DNA from 2 places in the Rhodococcus sp. WMMA185 genome. Region 1 is predicted to be linked to the other one. Evidence: riboswitches for the same ligand, from Rfam matches in the RefSeq annotation. Region 1 holds a riboswitch; the other holds the start of a gene.

Region 1 (5,340 bases):
GTGTGGGACCGACTCGGCATCCGGACCCTGCGAAATGAGCACCTCACCATTGCGCGCTCAGGCGCGGTCATCGACGTCGCAGGCGTCCACGACTACTCGACGCCGGCCCCCTATGCACCAGATCTTCCCGCCGCTCTCGCCGGACACGATCCATCGAGGTTCGTAATGCTCCTCGCGCACGAGCCCCGACAGGCACTCGAAGCATCCGACCTGGGCGTGGACCTGCAGCTGTCCGGCCACACGCATGGTGGGCAGATGTGGCCGGTGCGCTATCTGGTTTCGCTGCAGCAGCCTTCGCTGTCCGGTCTCGATCGGATCGGCGACACCGTTCTCTACACGACGCGCGGGGCGGGAGCTTGGGGCCCGCCCGTGCGGGTGGGGGCCCCGCCGGAGATCACGATCCTCGAGTTGGTCCACGAGGCCTGACCTTCGGCAGGGCCGTCCGCCTCAGGCTCCTTCGAAGGCCGAGATCGGTGGGCAGGAGCACACCAAGTTGCGATCGCCGTGTGCTCCGTCGATGCGGCGCACCGCCGGCCACACCTTCGGCCTTGCCTTGCCGAGGGGGAATACGGCCGTCTCGCGGCTGTACGGGTGATCCCACTCGGCGGCAAGACAACCGGCGGTATGCGGAGCCCCGCGCAGGGGGTTGTCGTCCACCGGCCACTCCCCCGAGCCGACACGGTCGATCTCGGACCGGATCGCAATCATCGCTTCGCAGAACGCGTCGATCTCCTCGAGATTCTCGCTCTCGGTTGGTTCGACCATCAACGTGCCCGCTACCGGAAAACTCATCGTTGGTGCGTGGAACCCGTAGTCGGCGAGGCGCTTTGCGACGTCATCGACGGTCACACCGGTGTCCTTGGTGATCTGACGGAGATCGAGGATGCACTCGTGCGCCACCATTCCGCCCTCGCCGGTGTAGAGGACGGGAAAGTACTCGTCCAGCCGCCGTGCGATGTAGTTGGCCGAGGCGATGGCGGTCAGGCTGGCCCTGCGCAGGCCCACGGCACCCATCATGCGGATGTACGCCCAGGTGATGGGGAGGATCGACGCGCTGCCATACGGGGCGGCGGAGATCGGCCCGGCGGTTCCCAGCTCGGGGGCCAGGGGGTGACCCGGCAGGAAGGGTGTGAGGTGCGACCGTACACCGACCGGACCGACACCGGGTCCGCCGCCGCCGTGCGGGATGCAGAACGTCTTGTGCAGATTGAGGTGACTCACGTCGCCGCCGAACCGGCCGGGACGCGCGAGTCCGACGAGGGCATTGAGGTTGGCGCCATCGACGTAGACCTGTCCACCGGCATCGTGGACCGCAGCACAGATATCGGCGATCTCGTGTTCGTACACCCCGTGCGTCGACGGGTAGGTGATCATGATTGCTGCCAAGCGCTCGGCATGGTCTGCAATCTTCGCCCGCAGATCATCGAGGTCTACGTCGCCGTTGGGACGGCACGCGACAACCTCGACGCGCATGCCGGCCATCACCGCAGATGCGGCGTTGGTGCCGTGCGCACTCGACGGGATGAGGCAGGTGTCGCGGTGCTCGTCGCCTCTGCTCAGGTGGTAATTGCGAATCGCGAGCAGACCCGCATATTCCCCCTGGCTCCCGGCGTTCGGCTGCAAGCTGACTGCGTCGTAGCCGGTAACTGCCACAAGCCAGTTCTCGAGGTCCGTGATGATTCGCAGGATTCCGGAGGCGTCCGCGGTGGGCGCAAACGGGTGCAATCCGGCAAATGCCGGCCAAGTGATCGCTTCCATTTCCGCGGTGGCGTTGAGTTTCATCGTGCACGAACCGAGCGGAATCATGCTGCGGTCGAGCGCGATGTCCTTGTCGGACAACGACCGCAGATAGCGCAACATCGCAGTCTCGGTCCGGTATCGAGTGAATGCTTCGTGCTGGAGGTAGTGGGAGCCGCGCAGTTGTGCGTCGGGAACAGAGGTGCCCTGCTCCAGAGTCACAGCGCCCGCACCACCGAACGCGGCCAGCACGTTCGCCGTGTCGGCTTCGGTGGTGGCCTCGTCGCAGGAGATGCCGACGTGATCGGCGTCCACGAGCCGCAGGTTGATGCCGGATTCCTTCGCCCTGGCCACAACGTCCGCCGCATGACCGGGGACACGCACGAGAACGGTATCGAAGAACTGCTCGTGAACCACGGTGGCACCGGCCTTCCGCAGAGCGGCCGCGAGCGAATGCGCCGTGTTTGCAACGCGCAAGGCGATGGCCTTCAGTCCCTCGGCGCCGTGGTAGCTGGCATACATCGCTGCGAGAATCGCGAGCAGTACCTGCGCCGTGCAGATGTTCGATGTCGCCTTCTCACGGCGAATGTGCTGCTCACGGGTCTGGAGTGCTAGACGGTATGCCTTGTCGCCGTCCGCGTCGACCGAGACACCGACCAATCGGCCCGGCAACTGACGGGCGTGCTTGGTGTGTACGGCGAGGTAACCGGCGTGCGGGCCCCCGAAGCCCATCGGAACACCGAAACGCTGGGTGGTGCCGAAGCAGACGTCCGCGCCGATCTCGCCGGGCGGAGTGACGAGAGTCAGAGCCAGCAAATCGGCTCCGACCGCGACAAGAGCGCCGCGCTCGTGGGCGGCGGCGATCGTGTCGGTGTAGTCGACGATGCGCCCGGACGCGCCCGGAAGCTGTCCGAGCAGCCCGAAGAAATCACCTTCCGGCAGCCCCTCGGACAGGTCGGCCGGCACGATCTCGATGCCGAGCGGTTCCGCTCGCGTCTCGATCACAGCGAGGGTCTGGGGGAACAAATCGGCGTCCACCACGAACCGCGGGGACTTGCTCCTGCTCGCGCGTCGCAGGAGCGTCATCGCCTCGGCGGCGGCGGTCGCCTCGTCGAGCATCGAGGAGTTGGCAACCTCCATACCGGTGAGGTCGGCAACCATCGTCTGGAAGTTGAGCAGAGCCTCGAGACGGCCCTGGCTGATCTCGGGCTGGTACGGCGTATAGGCGGTGTACCAGGCCGGATTCTCAATGATGTTTCGAATCAGGACCGGGGGGGTCAGGGTGTCGTAGTAGCCGAGCCCGATCATTGACGTTGCCACCGTGTTCTGGCCGGCGAGCGCAGACAGTTCGGCCAACGCCTCATGTTCGGACACCGGCGTCGGCAATGCGTCGAGACCGTCGGCAACACCACCCGAGACACTGTCCAAGATGACAGCAGGAACGGCCTTCGAAGCTAGATCGTCCAGCGAATCGGCTCCGATCAGTTCGAGGATGTGCGCAAGTTCCGCAGCGTTCGGACCCACATGACGATCGGCGAATGTACGGCTTCCAGCGTCGATCACGAAAACTCCCAGGCAGTTCGGAGGATCAGGACACGCACCGCCTCGCGGTGCGCCCCTCCCCCTCTGTCGCCTGCTCTCATCGAGCGCCTGAGAGATTCGGGTCGTCGTTCTCAGCGAAGCCGGACCCTTTCCCCGTCGGCGGGTGGGTGCTCCCACCGCTTTCCAGAGGCGTCGGAGCCCGCACGGTCCTGTCTGCCTGAGAGATTGACGGGGAGGTGTTGCTCCTTCGGCGCCCGGACTCCCACATACACGGTTCACTGTGCATACGGTGCCCGGAACTCTCCCGCACGGCGTCGACGCACCGTCAGTCTATGCCACGACCGCTGATACGGTTTCGCCCGGCGGTTGTTGCCGTGAATGCGTGCGCCGCTAGCCCGTCTTGCGGCTCGCGCGGTTCTTCCGGCGCGATGCCAACTCGTCCTCTGGGCTCTGCTCACTCTCGCCGCCGTCGGCGCGCTCCGCTGGGAAATCGGCAATGGTGCCGGTCAGTTCGCGCATCGCACCGCTCACAGCGATACCGAACACACCCTGCCCTCCTTGAAGGAGGTCGACGACCTCTTCCGGGGACGTGCACTCGTACACGGTGGTCCCATCCGAGAAGAGCGTGATCTTGGCCAGGTCCCGCACACCGCGCCTACGCAAGTGATCGACGGCCACCCGAATGTTCTGCAGGGAAATCCCGGTGTCGAGCAGTCGTTTGACAATTTTGAGGACGAGAATGTCCTTGAACGAGTAGAGGCGCTGACTTCCGGAACCCGCAGCACCACGAATCGACGGCACAACCAGGGACGTGCGAGCCCAGTAGTCGAGTTGACGGTAGGTGATCCCCGCGATCTGGCAAGCGATGGGGACGCGGTATCCGACGAGGTCGTCAGGGACGGAATCGTCCGGAAAGAGACCCGGCTGGATCTCTTCGGGGCCGAACTCAGGCTCGGCAAAATTCTCGCCGGGCGCAAGATTCAGCGCATTCTCCTGTGGCCGATCTCCCACTGACTACTCCCTCTCGCACGTCGCACTGAACCTGACGATCAGTGCGTCTGTAGCGCGTCACCAATGTCCGCAGCGCATACACCGCAGTCACACTCAGCGGCGCGCACACCACCGGTGACATCGAGCAAGTCGTACCCTGAACCCATTCAGCGTACGCCCCACACGATCTGCACGGCTGAAAATCACTACACCGAACGCTATGACTCGGGTTGGTCGTGGTCAATGCAACGCGCCGAGCGAGCCTCAACCGTTACTCCACGGCCCCGCCCGGACCGTGGATTCGCCTAGCCGTCCGTGGCCTTGAAGTCGTCGGGCGACACCGATTCGAGAAACTCTTTGAACTTCTCGACCTCATCCTCGCGCTCGTCCGGCATGACCAGACCGGCCTCGCTGAGCACTGCTTCGTCGGCGAAAATCGGAACCCCCATTCTCAGGGCGATCGCGATGGAGTCCGACGGCCGAGCCGAGACGCGAATGTTCTCGTCGAAGACGAGGTCGGCGTAGAAGGTGCCTTCGCGCAGGTCGACGATGCGAACTTCTTTGAGGGTCCGCCCGAAAGCTTCGATCAGGTTCTTGATCAGGTCGTGCGTGAGCGGGCGCGCCGGCTCGACACCCTGCTGTTCGAGGGCAATCGCAGTGGCCTCGGTTTGGCCGATCCAGATCGGCAGATAGCGTTCGCCCTCTGATTCGCGCAACAGCAGAACGGGCTGATTCTGGGGCTGCTCGACACGAACGCCGATAACGTGCATTTCGCTCATCGCGTCTGCCTCCACCCTGCAATCATCCGTTCGCGGCACACCATGCCATATCAGGATTCTATTCGATTCGCGTCCACGCTTCGACCGTACAGCCGTTCGAGCACATCGCTGTTGGGAGTTATCGAGATGGAACGGCCCGCGAACTCACGTCACCGGTCGAGTGCACCCCGAACCGCGGACTTCACCAGACAGGTGTGCAACGTCAACGACAGGGCAGCCAACTCGCGGACCATCTCCTCGGCCCTGTCGCGCGCCCCCTCGTCACGGCCTTTGGCAACCGGACCCGCGATCT
Region 2 (5,340 bases), 2.2 Mb from region 1:
GCCATCGCGCTGATCACGGTGGGCGTGACTGCGTTTCGTCGGCGCGACTTGCGCTGAGGCGGAAGGTGCGTCAAGCGTCGCCGGAGGGATCTTCGGCGACGCTCGCGCGGCCCGGCTGCACCTGCTCGAGGCCCTGGTGTGGCTCGGCCTTAACCCCATGAGCATCGGCCGTAGCGTGAGCGATTCCTCGTGGTCGCCCCTGTCGTACCCACAGGATGTACATTGCCGCGGCCAACAGCAGCGAGGCTGCCAAAGACACCATCGGTCGTCCGCGTGCCAGATTGACGATCAGCGTGAACGCAACGACTGCGGCGCCGAACAGGTTGACAAGCAACCAGCCTGTTTCGCCTTCTCGGTGGGAGAAGCGCGCCATTGCGATCAGTCCCATCAGGAAGCTGATGAATACGGCCACGGCGTAGTAAAGCACCAATCGTTGATCCTGCGCCCCGCCGGCGATGGTGATCGCGAGGGACAGGATCGCGAATACGACCACTCCGAAGTACGGGGTGTAGTGGCGGTTCGTACGACCGAGCGGGCGCGGAAGAATCCCGAGCTCGCGGCCGGAATCGTCGGTGCGGCGAGCGAGTGCCTTCAACAGTCCGGGTCCGGCCTGAAAGGACGACGAGGCCGCGGAGAGTAGGAGTAGGGCTGTTGCACCCTGGAACAGACCGTAGACGGGTGTGGGTACGGAGGCTTTCGCGACGTCGGCGATGAGTGTGGAGCCGGTGTCCGGGATATGTCTACCGAGATGAACGGTTGCTGCGGTCAAGCCGATGGTGATTCCGCCGACGATTGCGAGAGTGAGCCACAACGTGATCTGGCCGAATCGGCGGCGTCCGTCGTCGTCGAGCTGGCCCAGTTGGGAGATGGCTGAAGACGGGGCTTCCACACCGGTCGCCAAGGCCATCGCGACTGGGAACGCCAGAGCAACCGACAGGGCGGGCGTGTGCGGTGCCTGGGCGACAGTGTCGGCAGCGTTCGTCGGCGTGGTGAATGCGCCGACGATCACCAGCACGGCGAACACGATGAATACAACCGTCAATACAGCGAAGACTGCTCGGCCCAGATTTCCGAACCAGGTGACACACGCTACGAGCAGAATCAGTCCCACCGCGAGTGGAATTCGCCACCCGGACAATTCCGGCACATAGTCGATGATCGCCGATGTTCCGGCAGAGACACTGATGGCGATCGTCAGAACGAAATCGACGATCAGCGCCCCGATGGGTAAGAACGCCCATCCTTCGCCGAATGCATCACCCGCTGCCGCGGCCGCGTCTCCCCCCATCGGGTATCGCGCGACCAATCTTTGATAGTTGACGATGATGAGGCAGATGATCGCGACTACCAGCGTCATCGTGGCCATGAGCAGTCCGAGGTCGCCGCCGAGCTCTCGCAAGGCCGCTTCGATCGCGTATGCCACCGACGACACCGGGTCAGCCATGACGGTGAACGCAAACGCGAACAACAAGACCGAATGCGAGGCCGAGAAACGGCGAAACCTCCCGCTGCCTGGTCCACCACGACTGCCTGATACACCTCGACCGGAGTGCGCGATGCCAGACTTCTGTGCCGAAGAAACCTGCATTGGCACCGTCCTTCCAGAACCGCGACTACTTCGAGCGGCGTTTCCGGGGTTGATTCGTTTCCCAAAACACCTGAATCATTCCTACCGAAGAATCGCGCAACTGGCCGCTCGGGTGCGCGGCCGCCCTGCGTCCTCACGACCGGTAAGCACGGCGACCGCGCCGTGGATCTGCCACGCCGCCGGATTGCTAACGGGCGCGTATCGTTCCCTCGGGCGGCCAGCGGGTAGGTAGCAGGCACGTTGAGCAGACGTCAGTACACAAGCGAGGGGAACCTAGGAGAGCCATGCCCGAACCGATCGAGCCCATGAACCCGATCGTCCAGCCGCCGAGCAGTCGACCCCGGAGAAGCCTGCGGTGGGCTGCAACCATCGGGATAGCCATAGGCGCCATCGCGTTTGTAGGGGCGTTCGTCGACTTGGCCTGGTGGTGGGGTGCCGCAATCGCCTTTGCGGTGGTTGTGCTCGGTGACAAGTTCCTTCCGAAGGCATTCACCACTCGAAACTGACGTGCCGAACAACACGTGCCCGGGATCGAGAAGATCCCGGGCACGGAGGAGCTTAGGAGCGACGATAGAACTGTGGCGAGGCAACCACGAACGGCTCCTTCCTGCCACGAATATCGACGGCGAGCGCGGTGCCGGGTTCGCGGTGAGCGACGTCCACGAATGCGAGCGCGATCGGATGTCCGAGGGTCGGTGACAGCGCCCCGGAGGTGATTGTGCCGACCTCCCCGCCGTCGGCGTCGTGGACGGTGTAGCCGGCACGGGCGGCCCGGCGACCGCCGCCTTGGAGTCCGACCAGTACTCGCTTCGGGTCCTGCTCCGACAGTTGCGCCAACGCGTCGCGTCCGACGAAGTCCTTGTTCAATCGGACCACCCTGCCGAGCCCCGCCTCGTACGGATTCGTATCCAGGTTCAGCTCGTGGCCGTACAGCGCCATTCCGGCCTCGAGTCGAAGGGTGTCCCGGCAGGCGAGACCTGCGGGAACACCACCACGTTCGGTTGTAGCGGCGAGGAGTGCGCGCCACAACTGCACAGACTGTGCGTTCGGTACGTAGAGCTCGAATCCGTCTTCGCCGGTGTATCCGGTGCGGGCGAGCAGGACGTCGATGCCGGCGACGGCTGCGCGAGTGACCGCGTAGTACTTGAGCTCTGCCACCGCCTCCGCCTGCTCGTCGGAAACGAGAGACTGCACGATCTCCTGGGCGGCCGGTCCCTGGACGGCGATCAGCGCGGTCTCGCCGGATTGGTTCTCGACTGTCGCCGAGAAGTTTTCGGCACGGGCGGCCAGCTCGCGGTACACCGTCGACGCGTTGGCCGCGTTGGCTACCACCAGGAATTGCTCGTTGGCGAGTCGGTAGACGACGAGATCGTCGATCACGCCCCCGTCCGCATTGCAGAGAAGGGAGTACTTGGCTCGACCGACCCCGATCTTTGAAAGTTCACCGGCGAGTGCGTAATCAAGAAGGGCGCCGGATTCCGTTCCGGTGACGGCGATCTCCCCCATGTGTGAGAGGTCGAACAGGCCGGCCTTGGTGCGGACGGCGTGATGTTCGGCCAGCTCGCTCGAGTACTTCAACGGCATCTGCCAACCGGCGAAGTCGGTGAAGTGGGCGCCGAGCGTGCGGTGCTCGACGAGAAGCGGGGTCTCGGGGGTCTCGGTAAGAGTCATGTCAGGGCCTCCTCAGGGGGTCGGCTGTCGCCGAAGAATCGGGGCACACCTCCCCGCTCTGTCCTGAAACCTGAGAGATTGGGCTACCGCGGTCGCGGCATGCTCTTCACCTTCGGTAAGTACCGGTCTGGCCGATCCTGTTCTCCAGAGTTGCCTCTTCGCTGCGGTGCTGGGCCTGAGAGATTCCCGGGGAGGAAGTTGCTCCTACGGCACCTCCTTTGTGGGAGGTTCTCCCGCTGCGCATCAACGGCGTCTTCAATTGTGACTTGCCAAACAGTACACCGCCTGCGTGTTTCGTCAGTGCTTGACCTCGAGCACGGAGAGGTCATCATCCGCTGATGGCGGCTCGCTGCTCGCTGCCGGTGTCTGGTTGGCTGCAGGCTGCCTCCGAAGGAACGCGGGGCCCCACCAGTTGGCCTCGCCCATGAGCTTGACCAGGGCCGGCACGAGCAGCATTCGGACCAGGGTGGCGTCGAGCGCGAGCGCGATGATCATTCCTAATCCGATGAACCGCATGGGCGTCAGTTCCGAGAGCGTGAAGGCACCGGTTACGAGGATCAGCAGTGTTGCTGCGGCGGTGACAACGCGGCCGGTTCGAGTGGCCCCGACCAGGATGGCTTCTTCGGTTGTCGCTCCGGCCGCTCTGGCCTCGACCATTCGCGAGATGAGGAATACCTCGTAGTCGGTGGACAGCCCGAACACCACGGCGATCACCAAGACCACCATCCCGGCAGGCAGTGGCCCCTGGCTGACCTGAAGGACACCGGCGAGATAGCCGTCGTAGAAGATGAGCGTGAGAATCCCGAAGGTCGCGGCCAGGCTCACGAACGCCACCGCGACCGCCTTGATCGGCAGAACGATCGAGCCGAACGCCAAAAGCATGAGGATCAAAGTGGCGGCCGCCATGATCGCGAGCATCACAGGTAGCCAGGCAATGATGGCATCGACGCCATCCACGGTGATCGCTGTCGGTCCACCGATCGACACGCTGATCCCCTCGGGGGCGTCGAGGCCGCGGATCTGCTCGACAGCCTTGATCGCGGTTTGTGAGCGGTCGGGGACCGAGAGGCGTGCCTGCATGACCGTCACGTCGTCCTTGCTGCCCACGACGACGACACCTGTGACGCCGTCGACATCCGCCACAGCGCGACTCAGCTCGCCCAGTGCGGCCGGCGAGGGGGGACCGCCGTCGGTGCTGCGAGTGTGGATGAGGACACCGCCATTGGCGGCAGGTAGTTCCGCGGCGATGCTTTCCGCGCCGAGTCGAGCGGAGCTGTCCGAGGGAAGCGCGGTGTGATCGACGTCGCCGAGCTTGATACCGAGGGTCGGCGACGCAACCACCAGGAATATTGCGACGATCCCGAACGCGACAGCTCCCGGGCGCCGGAGCACTGCGGTGGTGACCCGTCCCCAGAACCGTCCTGCCCTGGCCTCACCCCGCTCGAATGCGTCTCTTCGCCAACTCCATTTGCCGATACGGTGGCCGAGCAGGGCGAGTGCGGCAGGCAGCACCGTCAGCGATGCGATCGCCGCGACGGCGACCGCCGACATTGCTCCGAAGCCCAGAGATTTCAGTGCAGCCTGTGGAAACACCAGAGTTCCGGCGAACGCACACATCAGCAGCAGCGCGGAGAAACCAATCGTGCGCCCGGCCGTGGACAACGTGCGGTTCAGTGCAGACCCGACATCGACGCCCTCGCGCGCCAGTTCCTCGCGGAAACGGCTGACGATGAACAGCCCGTAGTCGATCGCCAGCCCGAGACCGAGCAGGGATGCGACGTTGACCGCGAAGATATTGACCTCGACGAACTCGGAGATCAGCCGCAACGAAGCCAGGGCGCCGAGAATGGACAGAAATCCGACCGCCACTGGCAGGGAAGCAGCCACGAGCCCGCCGAAGACCACGACCAGGACCGCCAAGGTGACCGGCAGTGACAACATCTCCGCGACTATCAGATCATGTTCGGACTGCTCATTGATTTCCATAGCGAGAGCAGAGAAGCCCGTGATCTCGGTGTCGATTCCAGGCACGGTGAGGTGCGGGGCGATGCCCTCGAACGCGGCGAGGCGTTCGTTCTCGT

Evidence for each region. A riboswitch is a leader RNA that binds a small molecule or an ion and turns the genes downstream of it on or off. The one in region 1 is predicted to bind glycine.
Region 2: another riboswitch for glycine. It lies ahead of gcvT (glycine cleavage system aminomethyltransferase GcvT); the one in region 1 lies ahead of gcvP (aminomethyl-transferring glycine dehydrogenase).

The regions. Positions count from the first base shown of each region.
Region 1 is NZ_CP017014.1:1,947,661-1,953,000, forward strand. Features, by position in the region: gene BFN03_RS08590 (metallophosphoesterase) at 1-426, shown strand, start outside; gene gcvP (aminomethyl-transferring glycine dehydrogenase) at 448-3,300, opposite strand; glycine riboswitch at 3,474-3,596, opposite strand; gene BFN03_RS08600 (MerR family transcriptional regulator) at 3,670-4,290, opposite strand; gene BFN03_RS08605 (bifunctional nuclease family protein) at 4,575-5,048, opposite strand; gene ftsR (transcriptional regulator FtsR) at 5,198-5,340, opposite strand, start outside.
Region 2 is NZ_CP017014.1:4,241,316-4,246,655, forward strand. Features, by position in the region: gene BFN03_RS19130 (ABC transporter permease) at 1-57, shown strand, start outside; gene BFN03_RS19135 (APC family permease) at 71-1,444, opposite strand; gene BFN03_RS19140 (hypothetical protein) at 1,873-2,094, shown strand; gene gcvT (glycine cleavage system aminomethyltransferase GcvT) at 2,147-3,259, opposite strand; glycine riboswitch at 3,414-3,505, opposite strand; gene BFN03_RS19150 (MMPL family transporter) at 3,557-5,340, opposite strand, start outside.